Regions from separate parts of the Brevibacillus sp. HB2.2 genome, predicted to be linked through region 1. Evidence: riboswitches for the same ligand, from Rfam matches in the RefSeq annotation. Region 1 holds a riboswitch; each other region holds the start of a gene.
What was found. A riboswitch is a leader RNA that binds a small molecule or an ion and turns the genes downstream of it on or off. The one in region 1 is predicted to bind cobalamin.
Positions count from the first base shown of each region.

Region 2: another riboswitch for cobalamin. It lies ahead of HP401_RS15025 (ABC transporter substrate-binding protein); the one in region 1 lies ahead of nrdI (class Ib ribonucleoside-diphosphate reductase assembly flavoprotein NrdI).
Region 3: another riboswitch for cobalamin. It lies ahead of HP401_RS24495 (energy-coupling factor ABC transporter permease); the one in region 1 lies ahead of nrdI (class Ib ribonucleoside-diphosphate reductase assembly flavoprotein NrdI).
Region 4: another riboswitch for cobalamin. It lies ahead of HP401_RS07650 (ABC transporter substrate-binding protein); the one in region 1 lies ahead of nrdI (class Ib ribonucleoside-diphosphate reductase assembly flavoprotein NrdI).

Region 1 is NZ_JABSUV010000025.1:6,345-10,607, forward strand. Features, by position in the region: gene mnmA (tRNA 2-thiouridine(34) synthase MnmA) at 1-108, shown strand, start outside; gene HP401_RS30240 (hypothetical protein) at 130-459, shown strand; gene HP401_RS30245 (ACT domain-containing protein) at 499-1,011, shown strand; gene HP401_RS30250 (alpha/beta hydrolase) at 1,043-1,867, opposite strand; cobalamin riboswitch at 2,038-2,237, shown strand; gene nrdI (class Ib ribonucleoside-diphosphate reductase assembly flavoprotein NrdI) at 2,400-2,759, shown strand; gene nrdE (class 1b ribonucleoside-diphosphate reductase subunit alpha) at 2,746-4,263, shown strand, end outside.
Region 2 is NZ_JABSUV010000018.1:116,482-120,744, reverse strand. Features, by position in the region: gene HP401_RS15035 (ABC transporter ATP-binding protein) at 1-676, opposite strand, end outside; gene HP401_RS15030 (FecCD family ABC transporter permease) at 685-1,722, opposite strand; gene HP401_RS15025 (ABC transporter substrate-binding protein) at 1,724-2,719, opposite strand; cobalamin riboswitch at 2,876-3,024, opposite strand; gene HP401_RS15020 (MBL fold metallo-hydrolase) at 3,176-4,120, opposite strand.
Region 3 is NZ_JABSUV010000043.1:13,783-18,045, forward strand. Features, by position in the region: gene HP401_RS24480 (energy-coupling factor ABC transporter ATP-binding protein) at 1-439, opposite strand, end outside; gene cbiQ (cobalt ECF transporter T component CbiQ) at 436-1,233, opposite strand; gene HP401_RS24490 (energy-coupling factor ABC transporter substrate-binding protein) at 1,230-1,514, opposite strand; gene HP401_RS24495 (energy-coupling factor ABC transporter permease) at 1,511-2,275, opposite strand; cobalamin riboswitch at 2,418-2,611, opposite strand; gene HP401_RS24500 (quinone-dependent dihydroorotate dehydrogenase) at 2,744-3,835, opposite strand; gene ald (alanine dehydrogenase) at 4,215-4,263, opposite strand, start outside.
Region 4 is NZ_JABSUV010000008.1:70,341-74,603, reverse strand. Features, by position in the region: gene HP401_RS07655 (M24 family metallopeptidase) at 1-785, shown strand, start outside; cobalamin riboswitch at 799-998, shown strand; gene HP401_RS07650 (ABC transporter substrate-binding protein) at 1,168-2,187, shown strand; gene HP401_RS07645 (FecCD family ABC transporter permease) at 2,212-3,270, shown strand; gene HP401_RS07640 (heme ABC transporter ATP-binding protein) at 3,267-4,094, shown strand.

The DNA.
Region 1 (4,263 bases):
CCGCAAAAAGCAGTGACACCTGGTCAGGCTGTCGTCTTCTACGATGGGGAAGTGTGCTTGGGTGGAGGTACGATTGACAAGGTACGCTTAGTCGATAAAGAGAACTAAGATAGACGGGGGAAGCACTCGGTGGATGCTACGAAAAAATCAAAAGTGATTATCGTTTCATTTTTGGCGGGAGCAGTTCTCTTGGCGATCATCTCTTATTTCGGGATGGCCTCCATGGGTAAAGAGCATATGGCGACGATCCAAAACGTCATCAAGGAGAACGGCGGGGTTGTAAACGCGGGTGGAGTGACAGCAGTACCGATGGATGAAAGTCCTTTTACCAACAGCGGAAAAGGCAATACCATCTACCGTATCTACTTTACGAAAGATGGGCAAACGTTGACGGCTTGGTATCGTGCTGATAACGAATCCTCCATCAAGAAAGAGCCGGAAGCGTGGATTCTGCCGTAATAACGAGGATAAACCTGACTGGGAGAGTGAAGGCATCACATGACCCAATATGCTGGATTGCGTGAACTGGCTGAACTGATTCGAAGACTCGAGCCAGAGTTAGCGGGTGCACAATTAAGTATTCTTGCTCATGAAAATAAAGAGGAAATCGCAACATTGCTAGTGGAAGGACTCGGGACAAAAATTCCTGTCCAACACAGCTCTGGCGAATATGCGAATCATTTGGCGATTTTGCGTGTAGGAGCGAACAAGTACACCTTTGCGCAAGATTGGAGAGAAGTGTACATCAGTGAAATCAATTACTGCGCGTGTCGCATACCTCCAGGGGCCCACGGATTGTTGGTTCGCCATATCGATTATCCAGGCGTGATTTATGATGTCTCACGAAAACTGGCCGAGTATCAAATCAATGTTTCCAAGTTGAATGTATCCCGCGAGCAAAAAGGGAAGAATGCCCTGCTTATCTCTGTGACTGATGAAGAGATTACACCAACGATTGTATCTGCCATCGAAGAGCTGCCCCAAATCACCAAAGTGTTATCTCTACAGTAAGCGAATCATGAAAAACAAAAACTGCCCGTTGTTAGTAGCGGGCAGTTTTTTTCGTGGCGAATCTGAGTCCTTGACTAATGAAGACTGGCAAAACGGACGAGTGATTTTCGTTGGCAAATTCCTTAAAGGAAGCCTTGATTTGGCCCTTCCCCATGGAGGACAATCGTTCGATCATCGCCAGCGATTTTTCTTTGACCAAGAATCGCCCATCGTTTTCCAACTCCCCGATGGTGAGGAGTGCATGGACGTTGAGGTCATCTGTCAGCAGGCTCGGCAATTGACTCTCCTTCGCAAGCAGCACGCTCTCATTCCAGTGGATAGAGGGACTACCGGCAATATACCGCTGGAACGCGTGTGGTCTGGACAGAAGCACATGCAAGACAAATAAGCCGCCTAGCGAATGTCCCAAAATCGCTTGCTGGGTCCGATCGATGGGGAAGTCGTTTTCGATGCTAGGCTTGAGCTCCTCCTCTAAAAAGGTGAGGAACTGCTCGGCTCCCCCCATTTGTGGCCACTCGGCTCCTTTTGGGCTGTCAGGAAGCTCTGAGGCGGGAACTTCATACGTGTAATCATAGAAACGGGCAGGATGGTATGGAGCGTCTGTTGGATAGCCAATCCCGACGACGATAGCAGGATACACCCCAGTTCGTTCAGGGCCACGTGATTGTATCCGTATCGCTTCGGTCACGGTTGCAAAAACAGAGTTTCCATCTAGCAAATATATGACGGGAAAGCCTGATTCCGGAGGGGGATCGGCAGGTATACTTACGAAAATGTGATAGTCACGCTCTTGATAAGTCATGATTCTACGGTAGGAACGAGGTATGACGACAGGTTGATAGTCGGTGCTTTTCATGAGGGCGACTCTCCAATCTCTCCAAGGCTAACCAACACGCACAAAATCTATTATATGAACGAGAACCAGAGATTGGCAATAGCCGAAAAAGGAGAATAGTTAGTTTTCGAAAAGAGCCCATACTGAGCTTGACTCCTACGATATATTGAGGTAAAGTAAGTTTTACCAACTACATATTGATGCGGTAAGGTGTTTACCAGCCAGATTTGGTAGACTTAATAGGGAAGTCGGTGAGAATCCGACGCGGTCCCGCCACTGTAATGAGAGAGTTCCATTTGCGAAAGAAGGCCACTGATCATGAAGGATCGGGAAGGTGAAAATGGAGCGATGATCCAAAAGCCAGGAGACCTGCCTAACCGCTTGCACTGTTTACCCTACGGGAGATAGGGAAGTGTTCGAGCGCTCAATTCGCATTGGCGAATTGCTAGATGGAAGTCATCACGCGCATTCGGCATGTAAACGTCGGATGCGCTTTTACTTTGGCTAAATAACATACATACAGAGTAAAAATAGCAAGGATAGGATGAGGGACATGCTAATCGCTTATGATTCAAAAACAGGAAACGTCCGACGATTCGTCAACAAAATTAATTTGCCACATGTGGAAATTGATCAAGATATGGTGCTGGACGAGCCATTCATTTTGATCACATACACGACGGGATTCGGACAAGTGCCGGAGAAGGTGGCGACGTTCCTGAAGCGAAATCATGTCCATCTGCGCGGGGTATCTGCCAGCGGCAACCGCAACTGGGGAACCAGTTTTGCCAAAAGCGCGGATACGATCGCGAGCCAATATGGCGTTCCGGTGATTTCTAAATTCGAACTGTCCGGTACCGGCCGTGACGTGGAACAATTTACGAGTGGGGTGGCAGCAATTGCGGCATATTGAATTGAACAACGAACTGATGCAGCGTGGCAACGACGGATTTTATCAACTGGAAAAGGATCGGGAAGCGGTTGCGGTCTTCATGGAAGAAGTGCAGTCCAACACGATGACCTTTGGCAGTGTGAAAGAACGCATGGACTATTTGATCGAGAATGATTTTTATGAAAACGTCTATGAAACATACACGGTTGAGCAGGTCGATGAAGTTTTCCGTTTGGCCTATGACGCCGATTTTCAATTTGCTTCGTATATGGCTATCTCCAAATTTTATAAAGATTACGCTTTGAAAACGAACGATAAATCGATGTACTTGGAGCAGTATCCAGACCGGGTGGCCGTTGTGGCACTGTCACTTGGACAAGGTGACTTTGAGCTCGCCAAGCGTTTAACGGTCTCCATGATGGATCAACGCTTGCAACCAGCGACACCAACCTTCCTGAACGCAGGCAAAAGCCGCCGGGGAGAAATGGTTTCCTGCTTCTTGCTCGAAATGGATGATTCACTGAATTCCATCAACTTTATTTTGGGAACTTGTATGCAGTTATCCAAAATTGGCGGCGGTGTAGCCGTGAACCTGTCCAAGCTTCGCGGACGAGGAGAGCCGATTAAAGGCGTCGAGGGCGCAGCAAAAGGTGTTATGCCGGTTCTCAAGCTGTTGGAAGATGCGTTTTCCTACGCGGATCAAATGGGGCAACGCAAAGGCTCAGGTGCAGCGTACTACAACATCTTCGGCTGGGATATTAACGAGTTTCTCGATTGCAAAAAAATCAATGCGGATGAAAAAGCCCGCATCAAAACGTTGTCCATCGGCCTGATCGTACCAAACGTATTCTACAAGCTGGCTGAGGAAAACAAGCCATTGACTGTGTTTGCTCCGTACTCCGTGTACAAAGAATACGGCGTGCATCTGGATGATATGGACCTCGATGAGATGTACGAGGAGCTCTTGGCTAACGATCGCATCAAGAAAAAGACCGTGATGAGCGCACGCGAGATGTTGACCAAAATCGCGATGATCCAAATGGAATCGGGCTATCCGTACATCATGAACAAAACGAATGCGAACAACAACCATGCGCTGAAAGATCTCGGTTCGGTAAAAATGTCCAACCTGTGCACGGAAATCTTCCAGCTACAGGAGACTTCGACGATTACCAATTACGGCGAGATGGATATCATCCGTCGCGATATTAGCTGCAATCTGGCATCGCTCAATATTGTCAATGTGATGGAACGCAAAATGATCCGCGAATCTGTCCACGAAGGAATCGAAGCCATTACAGCCGTGAGTGACATGACGCGTGTAGAAAACGCTCCAGGCGTTCAAAAGGCAAATCGTGAGCTGCACTCTGTAGGTCTCGGTGCGATGAATCTGAACGGTTATCTCGCAAAGAACAGAATCGCTTACGAAAGTGAAGAAGCGAAAGATTTCGCCCGTACGTTCTTCATGATGATGAACTTCTACTCCTTGGAAAAAAGTATGGAAATTGCAAGGGAAACAGGCATG
Region 2 (4,263 bases), on a different contig from region 1:
AAATGTCTTTTGGTGTGCCGACGCTTATCTGCTTTCCTTTATGCAGCATCAAAATGCGATCGCAGTAGAGGGAGGCCAGATTCAGATCGTGCAGCACAGCAATGACCGTCACCTGTGTCGTCTTTTGCCATTTTCGCACGATGTCCATAAGCTGAATCTGGTACCCGATATCGAGGTAAGTCGTGGGTTCATCGAGCAACAGCACCTGAGGTCTCTGAATCAATGCCTTCCCCAAAGCTACGCGCTGCTTTTCCCCACCACTCAACTGATCCAGTGTGCGTTCTTCCAAATGTTCAAGGCCGAGCATTTGTACGATTTCATCAATAAGCGATGCGACATCCTGCTTCTCTTCCCCCAGCCAATTTTGGTAAGGAAAGCGCCCCATCTCCAACACCTCTCGGACTCGAAAGCCCACTGGCGGCAGCCCCTCTTGCTCCAATACAGCCAATATTTTTGCAAGCTCTTTGCGTGGATAGGAATGAAGCTTTTTCTCCTGAAGCAAAATATCTCCTGCATCTGCCTTGATGACCCCTGAAATCATTTTCAGCAAGGTGGATTTACCGCTTCCATTTGGTCCGATAATGCCAAAAAATTCTCCCTTGTCCACGCAAAAATCGATTCCGTGCAAAACTGGCGTATCCTGATACGATTTTTGCAAGCTGTGCACATTGATCATTGCATACGTTACCTCTTCCTAAAGCGTTTATTTTGCTTTAATAAATACGCGAAAAACGGTGCACCCAGAAATGCTGTCACGACACCGAGCGGGATTTCCGTTGGACTTAGCAGCATTCTGGCGAGAGTATCGGCCCACAGCACATAGATACCACCGCAGATCGCAGCCATCGGCAGTAAAATTCGATAGTCAGGACCGACAAGCATACGGACGAGGTGCGGTACCACCAGGCCAACGAACCCGATAATTCCCGCGATAGAAACCGCCGCTGCCGTCAGGAGCGTCGAGACGACCAGAACCACCAGCTTCGTTCGATCTACATGGACGCCGAGATGCGCAGCCTGCCGCTCGCCTAACGCAAATAGGTTCAAGGAACGCGCATAGCTTACCAGCACTATTCCGCCTATGACCAAGTACGGAATCAAGACATACGTAAAGGCCCAGCCCCGAAATGACAGGCTGCCCATCAGCCAGAACACGATCTCATTCACCGTCTGATCCGATAGCGACACCATAAAGGAAACGAGTGAGCCGAGAAAAGCCTGCACAACAACACCAGACAAAATCAGGGTCTCCGTTTGTAGCTTTCCTTGGGTGTTCGCGAGTCCGAGTACGATCCATAAACTGAGCAGTCCTGTAAGAAAAGCGACAACAGGCGTGCTCCATGCACCCAAAAAGCTGATTTGCAAGCCAAACAGGATCAAAAAGGCTGCTCCGACAGCAGAACCGGATGCCACGCCCATCGTAAATGGATCTGCGAGCGGATTGCGCAAAACTCCCTGGAAGCCCGCCCCCGCAAGAGACAAGCAGGCGCCAATCAAAACAGCCAATACAACGCGTGGAAAACGAACCTTCATGACAATTTGCTCAGATGACTCCGGCCACGTTACGGTGATCCACTCAGACAAGCCCGGGATTTGATGGAGCAGGATGAGCCATACTTGCGAAATGGGGAGGTGTGCCGCCCCCATCGAGATACTGATGACTATTGAAGCCAGAAGGACGAGACAGCTGGCTCCTCCCCATATGAACAATCGATTCTTCATTTTATTTCACCAAGTCAGGGTAAATCGCCTTCGCTACTTTAATCAAGCCTTGTGTAATACGCGGACCAGGACGGGACAAAATATTTTGGTCCATGCCAAAGATTTGTTTTTCACGAATCGCCTTCATTTTATCCCAGCCATTACGCTTGGCGATCATATCCTCCAGCTTGACGCCAGTCTTTTCATCGGTAATTCCACTCGCATACAAAATGACGTCTGGATCGTTTTGCAAAATCTTTTCTTCACTGATCGGATTCCAGCCCTGTGTATCAGAAGCAATGTTCGTCGCTCCAGCCAGTGTGATGAGCTCGTCCATGAATTCACCTTTTCCGACTGTCCAGCCTGGGGAAAACTCAAGGTATACCTTTTTCTTCTCTTCTGGTTTTACATGTTTCACTGCTTCTTGAACGTACGCGATATCCTTCTTCATTTGCGCGACAACTTTTTCGGCTTGTTCTTGTTTGTTAGTGATAACTCCCATCGCCAACACATTGTTTAGGATGTCATCCATCTTTGTCGGATGGGTAATGTAGACGGGCATCCCGAGAGATTTGAGCTTGTCAGCCACTGGCTTCTCCATCGAAATCCCACCGACGACCATATCTGGCGTTTGAGCGAGAATCGCTTCTTCATTCGGTTTGACGACGCCACCAATTTTCGGTTTTGTCTTCGCCGCTTCTGGATAATCATCATAGTCTGAGACAGCTACGATCCGATCTTCCAAGCCTAATGCGAACAAAATCTCTGTCTCGGCAGGTGATGTGGAGACGATTCGCTCAGGAGCTTTTGCAAAGGTTACTTCTTTTCCTGTCGCATCCTTGACTGTCAACGGATACGTTGTTTGTTTTGCAGACTGCTCGGCTGTATTCTCTTGCGGTGCTGTCTGCGGTGCACTGGTTTGTCCACCAGGTGCTGGCTGGCTGTTATCGTTACCCGCACAACCTGCGAGGCTCGCCGCAACAAGTAGTGGGATCATGAATCGCAATGAACGTTTCATATGTAAAACTTCCTTTCTGCGTGTCTGATTGACTGTACCTTCCAATAAAAAAAGCGACCCTTGCTTCCATTCGGAATTCAAAGGGTCGGCACCTCAGGGCAAACAGACAGGATGGTCTGCTTCCTGAAATAGGCCGATCCTTTCCGCGAAGGCAACAGGCACAAAAACAAACAGGCAGGTCTCCTGGCTTACGGCTGAGGAACGAGCCGATTTACAGTGGCGGGACCGCGTCGGATTTTCACCGACTTCCCTTTTCACCCGATCTTTTTGAGAAAAGACGAGGCACCTATTTGCTGTTACGTTTGAAATTGTCACAGTCCATGACTCATCCTACATCATAGCATTCCTTGGATGAAAAAAGAATGACAAACACGTTAGCCATTACTTTCTTGCCTGCTAAAAATGAAAACGCCTGAACAAAAAGTTCAGGCAAATGGAATGCTTTTGGCAAAGCTTTTACCCTCGTTTGTGCAAATAATCCAGAATGCCCATGGCGCACACCTGTAAATCGAGCTTGAGTACTCCGAAAACTTCGTGGTCATCATTGATGCCTTGTAACTGTAGATGCTCCGAGACTCGTTCCAATAACTTACGAGACAGATCAGCATAGGTTTGTCCAGCAGCAAGTGTTGATTCTCCTTCCGCCACAAACACTGGGAGCCACTCACGTATTTGACGGTACACATCGTCTACCTGTTCAGACATCCCAAAATGACCAAAGTAAATACGATTCAGCTTGCGCGCTTCAAATCGACGTAGAGACGCTAACATGGCATCCGGGTCAAACTGATTCGGAGAAGTAGATGGCAGCACGAGGTGTACACCATCCTTTTTAAGCTGCGGATAAAGTACACCTGCCGTATCACCTGTGAACATGCCGCGGCTAACGGGATCGTAGATGCTGAAGTGATGATTGGCATGCCCTGGCGAATCCAGAAACTCCAACACGCAATTCGCTCCGATCTTTAGTGTATCCCCGTCTCCACGAATCAAAATCCGCTCTTCGGGAACAGCCTCAATCGGATCAAACAATCGATCAAAATCATCATGATACACCGCTCTCGCCCCTGCGATCAGTCGGCTTGGATTAACGAGGTGACGTGCACCTTTCGGATGGACGACGATCTTTGCGTTTGGGCAATCCTTTAGAAAAAGTCCCACTCCTCCCGCATGATCCAAATGAATATGCGTCACAATGATGTATTTTACTTGTTCCGGGGTAAAACCGAGCTTGGCGAGGCCGGTCTTGATGTATGGGACGGAGGGGCTTGGCCCTGTTTCAACCAAAGTCAGTTCTTCTTCAGCGATGACATAAGTCCCCGTGCGTTCCGCCCAGCCCATATCGAAACCGTCTATTAAATGGATGCGCTCCCCTAAGTAAATTGGCTGTGATGATTGCATGTAAATGCTCCTCCTTTTCAAAGGTGATTTTGTTGCGAGAATATTTACACTTTATCATCAATTTGGGACGTACTGGTAATATCAACACAAATTCTTCATATTTTCATCGTAATATGAGGGTAGTAAAAACAATTCTTTTACCT
Region 3 (4,263 bases), on a different contig from region 1:
GCCCCAGGCTCAAATGATGAATCGGAGCTTCAGCCAGCTCTCTTAACCCGAATGCATCCAGCACCTTTTCTACCTTTGCTCGGATTACGTCCACAGGCAGCTTCTGATTGCATAAACCGTAGGATATATCTTCCCCCACTGTGCTTGCGATCAACTGATGCTCGGGATCTTGAAAGACCAAGCCTACCTTTTGCGTCATCTCTTGCAATGCGGCCCGTTTGTAGACAAGCGGTTTCCCCTTCCACAGCACCTGTCCCTGCTGTGGCTCGATGATCCCGTTTCCATGCAAGAACAGGGTCGACTTCCCACAGCCATTCCGTCCCAAAAGAACACATTTTTTCCCCTCTGGAATCCATAAGGACAGCCCTGACAGGACTGGTCCCCGCCCTCCTGGATACGTGTACTGCAAATCGATGAACTCCAACAACCGTGATGTCATAACCGCCAACCTCCTGTCCACCACTCAAGCAGCACCAGCAGGATACAGCCTGCGATTGATTCCCACTCATAGCGGCGCGAGCGGGCATGGGAATGAAACGAGAGCACCTGCATGCTCTCCCCGAAACCTCTTGCCGCCATTCCTTTGTGCAGGGCTTCGTATTTGCGCATCGCTCTGACAAACAATTGCGCAACGAGAACCCCTGCATCCCGAAGTGTCGCCCGGAAGCCGCGATGACCTCCGCGCGAACGTTGGGCAATCCAGATCTGGTGAGAAATCGTTACCAACACAAAAATAAATCGATACATGATCATTAATAAATCAGTCACAAGAACAGGCATATGAAGCCGGCGAAGCACCTGCAAGATTTCGGCAAACGGCACGGTAAACAAAAGGAAAGCAAAGCAGGATAAGCTCGCCATGGTCCGCCAAAATAAGATCCAAACTTTACTGAAGGAGGACACCGGCACATAGAGCACATACGAACCCAAATCCCATGCTGCCGCGACCTGGACCTGTACTCCTCCTGCTCTCGCCCCTTCAATCAATAGTGCAGGGAGCCCCGCCGCGAAAAACGAGAGTGACACGATCATAAAGGCACAGTAGATACGGACAGGAATACGGGCATACACCACTACCCATACCGTCATCCAAACCACGACCGCCATCTGCATCCATACATGTCCCACCAGGACGAGCAGTAGCATTGCACTCGCCAGCAATAGCTTATGAGCTGGCGGCAGATGTTTTAGCCTGTTTTGATAAGAGAGAGAATCAAGCTGCAACCCGTTCATTTTTTGCGTTTATCCAACCGACCTTTGTACAAGCCCACGGCGTAGCCAACCACTCCCGCTCCCAACGCCGCCTGCACCGCAAACAATAGACTCTCCGTCTCTCCCCCTGGCGGTTCTATTAGCGGTTGAAACCATGGTTCGTAGTTCGGAGCTATTTCCTTGATCGCTTCTTCTGCCACGCCGTCTGCGCCGCCAAATTCCGAATCCTGCACCAGCAACAGCGGGACAGTAGCCAGTACGATTACCCCCAAGAGTAAAAGCCAGTTCCATCCTTTTTTCACAGCGATTCCTCCCGTTTGAGCAAACGAAGCTGTGTAAGCTCTTTTGCGTTATAAGATAACAACCAGTTCCAAACAAGAACGGTCAACAGACCTTCACTGATGGCGAGCGGTACTTGCGTGAACGCAAATATTCCTGCGAATTTGGCAAACGAAGCCAACACTCCGCCAGATTCAGCTGGAAATGCGAGTGCCAGTTGAAGCGAAGTCACCACATAGGTAGCGAGATCAGCCAAAGCCGCCGCCGCAAAAACCGCCAGCCGCTGACTTCCGGCCACTTTCATAATCAACCGATAGATTCCGTATGCCACCATCGGTCCTACCACTGCCATGGATACAGCATTTGCCCCTAGCGTAGTCAAACCTCCATGCGCCAAAAGCAAGGCTTGAAACAAGAGCACCATACTCCCTAACACAGACATCGCAAAAGGCCCAAACATAATGGCGCCAAGGCCCGTTCCAGTCGGGTGAGAGCTGCTGCCTGTAACCGAAGGGATTTTCAATGCAGATAAAACAAAGGCAAATGCTCCTGCAACGCCAATAAGGAGCTTCATCTCGGGATGTTCTTTTACAATCTTGTTAATCGAGCGAATCCCAAGAATAAAGAATGGCAAGAACACAGCCCACCAAAATAAGGCCCAGGATAATGGCAAATACCCTTCCATGATGTGCATTGCATGTCCTGTCTCAGGTTCATTGAGCAAAAAATACAAGACAAAGCCCGCGATCATCAAACAAGTAGATACGAGACGAGATCGATTCATGTTTATCCTCCTTCACTGACTTTCATTCTTTCCTCCAAACAAAAAAATCCCATCCATCAGTGGACGAGATGTGCACACAAAACAACAGACTGACTAGACAGCCTCATTGCCTCGTATTCACCGCTCCTTTCCGCGAAGGTTCTGTGGGTGTGGCTACTAGGTAGGTCTCCTGGCTTCCAGATCCATGCGCTCCTTGTCCTTCCCCATACGAAGATGAGTGGTTTCCTTTTCAAAGAGAGCTCCCTGGTTACAGTGGCGGGACCGCTCGGGACTTTCACCCGATTCCCTGTTACCCTTTATGCGTCACATAAAGGCACCTAACGCCGACTATATGCAATTGACTGACAATTCATGTTTGTCCCACATCATTATACCGGATCACTACATAAATCGGAAGAATATAAGCAAAAACGCATAAGTCGATGACCCGCTACAAAGGAGCCATCGACCTATGCATACTTATTCTTTCTATTCTTTTGCGTCTACGCCAATTACTTCGCTAATATGTTTAAAACCATCGCGTTGCATGAGCTTGAGCAGTTTTTTGTTGATTTGTTTGGCGATACCTGGGCCCTGATAAATCATCCCCGTATACACCTGAACAAGACTGGCTCCTGCCCGGATTTTCGCGTAGGCATCTTCGCCGTTATAAATACCGCCGACACCGATGATTGGTACCTTGTCCCCTACTTCTTGATAAATCTCCTTCACCCAAGCAGTGGAACGCTCTGTAAGAGGTCTACCGCTCAGTCCGCCCGCTTCCTCGGCAAATCGATGTCCGGAAACGGCCTCACGTGACAGTGTCGTATTGGTAGCAATAATTCCGGAAATGCCTTCTTCTACAGCAGCGTGAACAACATCGCGCATGTGCTCATCTGACATGTCTGGCGCTACTTTTAGCAAGATCGGCTTTTTCTTGATGGAACGCCCTTCCATTTCGGTTGCCTTTTCTTTTACTGCACGCACCAAATGACGCAAGCTCTCCGTTTCCTGCAAGTCACGAAGATTCGGGGTATTCGGAGAGCTGATGTTAATGACGAAATAGTGACCGTATGCATAGAGCATGTCCATACATTTGCTATAGTCAATGGCCGCCTCTTCATTCGGCGTTACTTTGTTTTTCCCAATGTTAATCCCAATCGGAACATCTGAGTATGCGTAATCGACTAAGTGCTGGGAAGCCAAATACGCACCGTGATTGTTGAAGCCCATCCGGTTAATGACAGCTTGATGTTCCGGCAATCGGAACAATCGAGGCTTCGGATTGCCTGGCTGCCCCTGTGGCGTCAATGTCCCGATTTCCACAAACCCAAAACCAAGAGCACCCAACGCATGATAAACTTCTGCATTTTTATCAAAACCGGCTGCAAGTCCGACTGGATTCGGAAAAGTCATTCCCCACAGCTTATTCTCCAACCGCTGGTCTTTTACCTGATAGATCATCTTCAGGATGCTTTTGCCTGGAGCAGAATCCTCCACCAGCCTTAAGGCACCAATTGTCTTTTCATGAATCTCTTCCGCATCTTGCTGGAACAGATATTTTCTTATGAGCTGATACATCGGCTGCACTCCTTACTCCGTTTCTACCTTTTTACCTCATAGTAGAATACCATACTTTTTCGGGAGGATGTAACCTTTATACGTGATACATATTTCCAATCAAGCAGGCAAATCCTAACAGCACCACCACACACAGGGGGATAAGTCTTTCATGAAGGTGAACGACTAAAGGGGTTCGTTCGTGAAATGTTGAGTACAGTTACGCCTGCTTTCGTACAAAAAAGCTCCGAAGAACAGGTAGCCGAGCAAATTCGCGGGACGTTTCTAAAAGGAGTCAAGACAGGGGTTGATCTATATAGCTTGGAGGAGAGTTTAAATAAAAAAACTGCTTGCCGTAAGCTCGGACAAGCAGTTTCTTCATTGCTTTTTACCGTTGAAGCTAGTTTTTCACCAGCAAAACTTCTTCGATAGAAGCATACGGCAGGTTA
Region 4 (4,263 bases), on a different contig from region 1:
GTCATATGACTGTCGAGCGCTATGAAGCACTTGGACAAGTTGTTCTGGCGTCGAGCTATGTGGACGTGGAAGAGCCACTGCGTGAAATGCGTTTGATCAAATCTCCGGATGAAGTGGATCGTCTGAAGCATGCTGTTCAGTTGGTCGAAGATTCCTTGCGGGAGACCCTGAAAAAAGTCAAGACAGGCATGACCGAGACAGAAATCGTAGCTGAGCTGGAATTCCAGATGAAGCGCTTGGGCGCAGAAGGTCCATCCTTTACGTCCATGGTATTGGCAGGGGAGAAGTCCGCTTTGCCACATGGGAAGCCAGGAACGCGCCAGGTGCAAGAAGGCGACTTGCTTTTGTTTGATATCGGGGTAGCTGCGAACGGATATGTATCCGATATTACTCGTACCTTTGCTGTTGGCGAGATCAGTGCCCAGCTACAAGAAATTTACGAGACAGTTTTGGCTGCCAACGAAGCGGCAATTGCTGAGATTCGTCCGGGTGTGAGCTTTGCGCATTTGGATAAAACCGCTCGCGATGTTATCACCGCAAAAGGCTACGGAGAATACTTCATGCACCGCCTTGGGCATGGACTAGGGATGGATGTACATGAATATCCGTCTGTTCACAGCCAGAACCAAGAAGTGCTTCGTCCAGGAATGGTCTTTACCATCGAGCCGGGCATCTATTTGCCAGGAGTAGGCGGCGTGCGAATTGAAGACGATGTCTTGGTTACGGAAACAGGCGTTGAAATACTCACGCAGTTCCCGAAAAAACTAACTTCTATCAACCAATGAAGAAGTTGGAAAAATTGAATACGTATCGAATGGTGCTGGATGGCATATGCCGTCAGCTTAAAAGGGAAGTCCGGTGAAAAACCGGCGCGGTCCCGCCACTGTAACGAGGAGCGCCTAGCGAATAGCCACTGTTTTTTGCGAGACAAAAAATGGGAAGGTAGCTGGGTGTGTTGATCCGTAAGCCAGGAGACCTGCCATGCGATCATTTACAATCGACCCACGAGGATGGGGCAGATGTGGAAACAGTCTATGAAAGGGCGCCTTTGCGCCTGTTATGGCTATATCTACGTTTGTCATGCACCTCCCGATTGAAATGGGGGTGCTTTTTTTGTGGAAGCAATTGGTTTACTACAACATTTATAAAAGAAAAAGGGGATTACAGATGTTTCATACAATCAGAACACATACAGTAATGAAAGGACTAGCTTTCGGTATCATGACAGCTGCCATGCTTTTGGTTTCGGCATGTGGCTCCACTACGGTAACACAAGCCCCAGCCAAAACAGAACAAACCGCTGCTCCAGCAGCAGAGAGCAAGCCTGTAACACTCACCAATAATGGCATCGAAATGACCTATCCAAAAGCACCTGAGCGTGCCGTGACATTGAACCAACACGTAACCGAAATCATGCTGGCATTGGGCCTGGCTGATAAAATGGTCGGAACCGCTTACCTAGACGATAAAATCCTTCCAGAGTTAAAACTAGAATACGACAAGGTTCCGGTACTGTCTGACAAGTATCCAACCAAAGAAGTGCTGCTGGCAGCGAACCCAGACTTCGTGTACGCCGGATGGAAAAGCGGATTCGGCGAAAAGGGCGTAGGATCGATGCAGGATTTGGAAAAGGTCGGCATCAAATCGTACCTGCAAGAATCGTCTAGCAAGCCTGGTCCAACGATCGACGATGTGTTCGCGGATATTACGAACATCGGACGCATTTTCCGTGTGGAGGACAAAGCCAATGATTTGATCCATAAAATGAAGAGTGAAATGGATCAAACGATTAGCAAAATCGGCAAGGTGGACGAGCCACTTAAAGTGTTCGTGTACGACAACGGGGAAGATAAGCCATTCACAGCAGCCAACAATTACATGACGTCCTTAATCAAGACGGCTGGCGGCAAGAACATTTTTGACGATATTCAAAAGGGGTGGGCAGAGGTCAGTTGGGAACAAGTAGTGAGTCGCAATCCGGACGTGATTATTGTCGTAGACTACGGGGACAGAACTGTTGAGCAAAAACGCAATTTCCTTTTGACCAAAAAAGAACTGGCAGATATTCCAGCGATTAAAAATCAACGACTGGTTGTATTGCCATTGTCTGCGGCTTCTGAAGGCGTTCGAGCACCGATTGCTCTGAAAATTTTGGCGGAAGGACTCTACCCGGATAAATTCAAATAGAGTACGCCCCTTTTAAGGGAGGGAATAGCACTGCAACAGATCAAGTTACCTTCTATCATCATTACGTTATTGGTTGGACTCTTCCTCTCGATTACGTTCGCAGTTACGCTGGGATCGGTGGAGATTAAACCGACTACGGTATGGAAAATCGCCTTATCAAAAATTCCGATGTTGACCCAATGGATTGAGGTGGACTGGTCCAAAGGGGAGCAAACAATTATTTGGGATATTCGCTTTCCGCGTGTACTCTTGGGGGCGATCGTCGGCGCAGGTCTGTCTGTCGTGGGAGTAGCGATCCAATCGTTAGTTCGCAACTCCCTGGCGGACCCGTATGTGTTAGGCGTATCTTCAGGTGCTTCCGTTGGAGCTACTTCGGTAATTATTTTCGGAGCATTCAGCATGTACGGGCAGTATGCGTTAACCTTTGGCGCTTTTACAGGCTCCCTCGTGTCTATTATTCTCATTTTTACGCTATCCCGTATTGGAGGACAAAACTCGACGGTACGCCTGCTCATGGCTGGAATTGCGATATCTGCGATCTTGTCGGCCATTACCAGTCTCCTTGTGTTTTCAGCGCCGAATGAGCATGGAATTGGGACGGTGCTGTTTTGGTTAAGTGGCAGTCTGGCTGGCGGCAAATGGGAGTACCTGACGATCCCTACATTGATTGTCGTCATCTGTCTCATCGTCTTAATGGCCCAATACCGCTCGCTCAATGCGATGCTGATGGGCGAGGAGTCAGCGGGGACACTGGGGGTTAATACGGTACAATTCCGCAAGCTTCTCCTGGTGATCACGGCACTACTCACGGGGGTGATCGTGTCCATCGCGGGATCAATTGGTTTTGTCGGATTAATGATGCCCCATATTGTCCGTGTGATGGTCGGATCAGATCACAGACGTGTCCTGCCTGTCAGCGCTTTGTTTGGCGCGATATTTCTCATCTGGGTTGATGTAGTCGCCAGGCTCGCATTTGCACCGGAAGAGCTGCCGATCGGTATTTTGACAGCGCTGTGTGGTGGACCATTCTTTATCTGGTTGATGTTGCGGAGTTCTTATTCCTTTGGAGGTAGCGGACGATGAATTTGCAGGTTGAGAATATATCGGTCGAACTGGAGAAAAAGGGAATCTTGCGCAACGTCAGTCTGGAGGTGCGCTCCGGAGAGTTTGTGGGACTGATCGGGCCGAATGGCAGTGGGAAGTCCACATTGCTAAAAAGCATTTATCGGGTACTGAAGCCGCGTTCGGGATGGATCTCACTGGATGGCGACAACGTATACAAGTTAACCTCGCGTCAAAACGCTCAGCGAATGGCGGCAGTACGGCAGGAGTCCTCTGTTGAATTTGATTTTTCGGTAACCGAAATCGTGAATATGGGGCGTGCTCCGCATAAACGACTATTTCAGTCTGATAACGCAGAAGACCATCAAATTTGTGAAGAAGCACTACAGCGTGTAGGGATGCATACATATGCCGATCGCAGCTTTTTCAGTTTATCGGGTGGGGAGAAGCAGCGGGTGTTAATTGCCAGAGCTTTGGTGCAGCAAGCCCAGTTCCTTGTCCTTGACGAACCGACGAATCATTTGGATGTTCGATACCAGTTGCAGGTGATGGATCTGGTCAAAAATCTCGGGATTACGGTGTTGTCCTCGTTGCATGATCTCAATATTGCAGCCATGTACTGTGATCGTCTGTACGTGATCTGTGACGGGGAAATCGTTACATCAGGGACGCCAGAGGAGGTCTTGACACCCACTCTGATCCGGGATGTTTTCGGAGTAGAGACAGAAGTGACGACCCATCCTATTACTGGGAAAAAGCATGTATATTTCTACTCGGAAGCGATCCGTGTGAAACCATCTATCCAGAAGGTAACAAGTGGAGCCAACTGTCGGGGGACAAGTTGAGTTTCTTTGATTTTCATAAGAGGGGATGCCTAGTCGGCGTCCTTTTTTGTTAAGTCGACGGCAGTAAAAGCGGAAAGAACCTCGCTCCAACTGTCGGGGCCTTACCTGTTAGATGCAAAGGTTCTCTTATTGATCAAAGGAGCCGTGCAATACGTCGCGAATTTGTTGG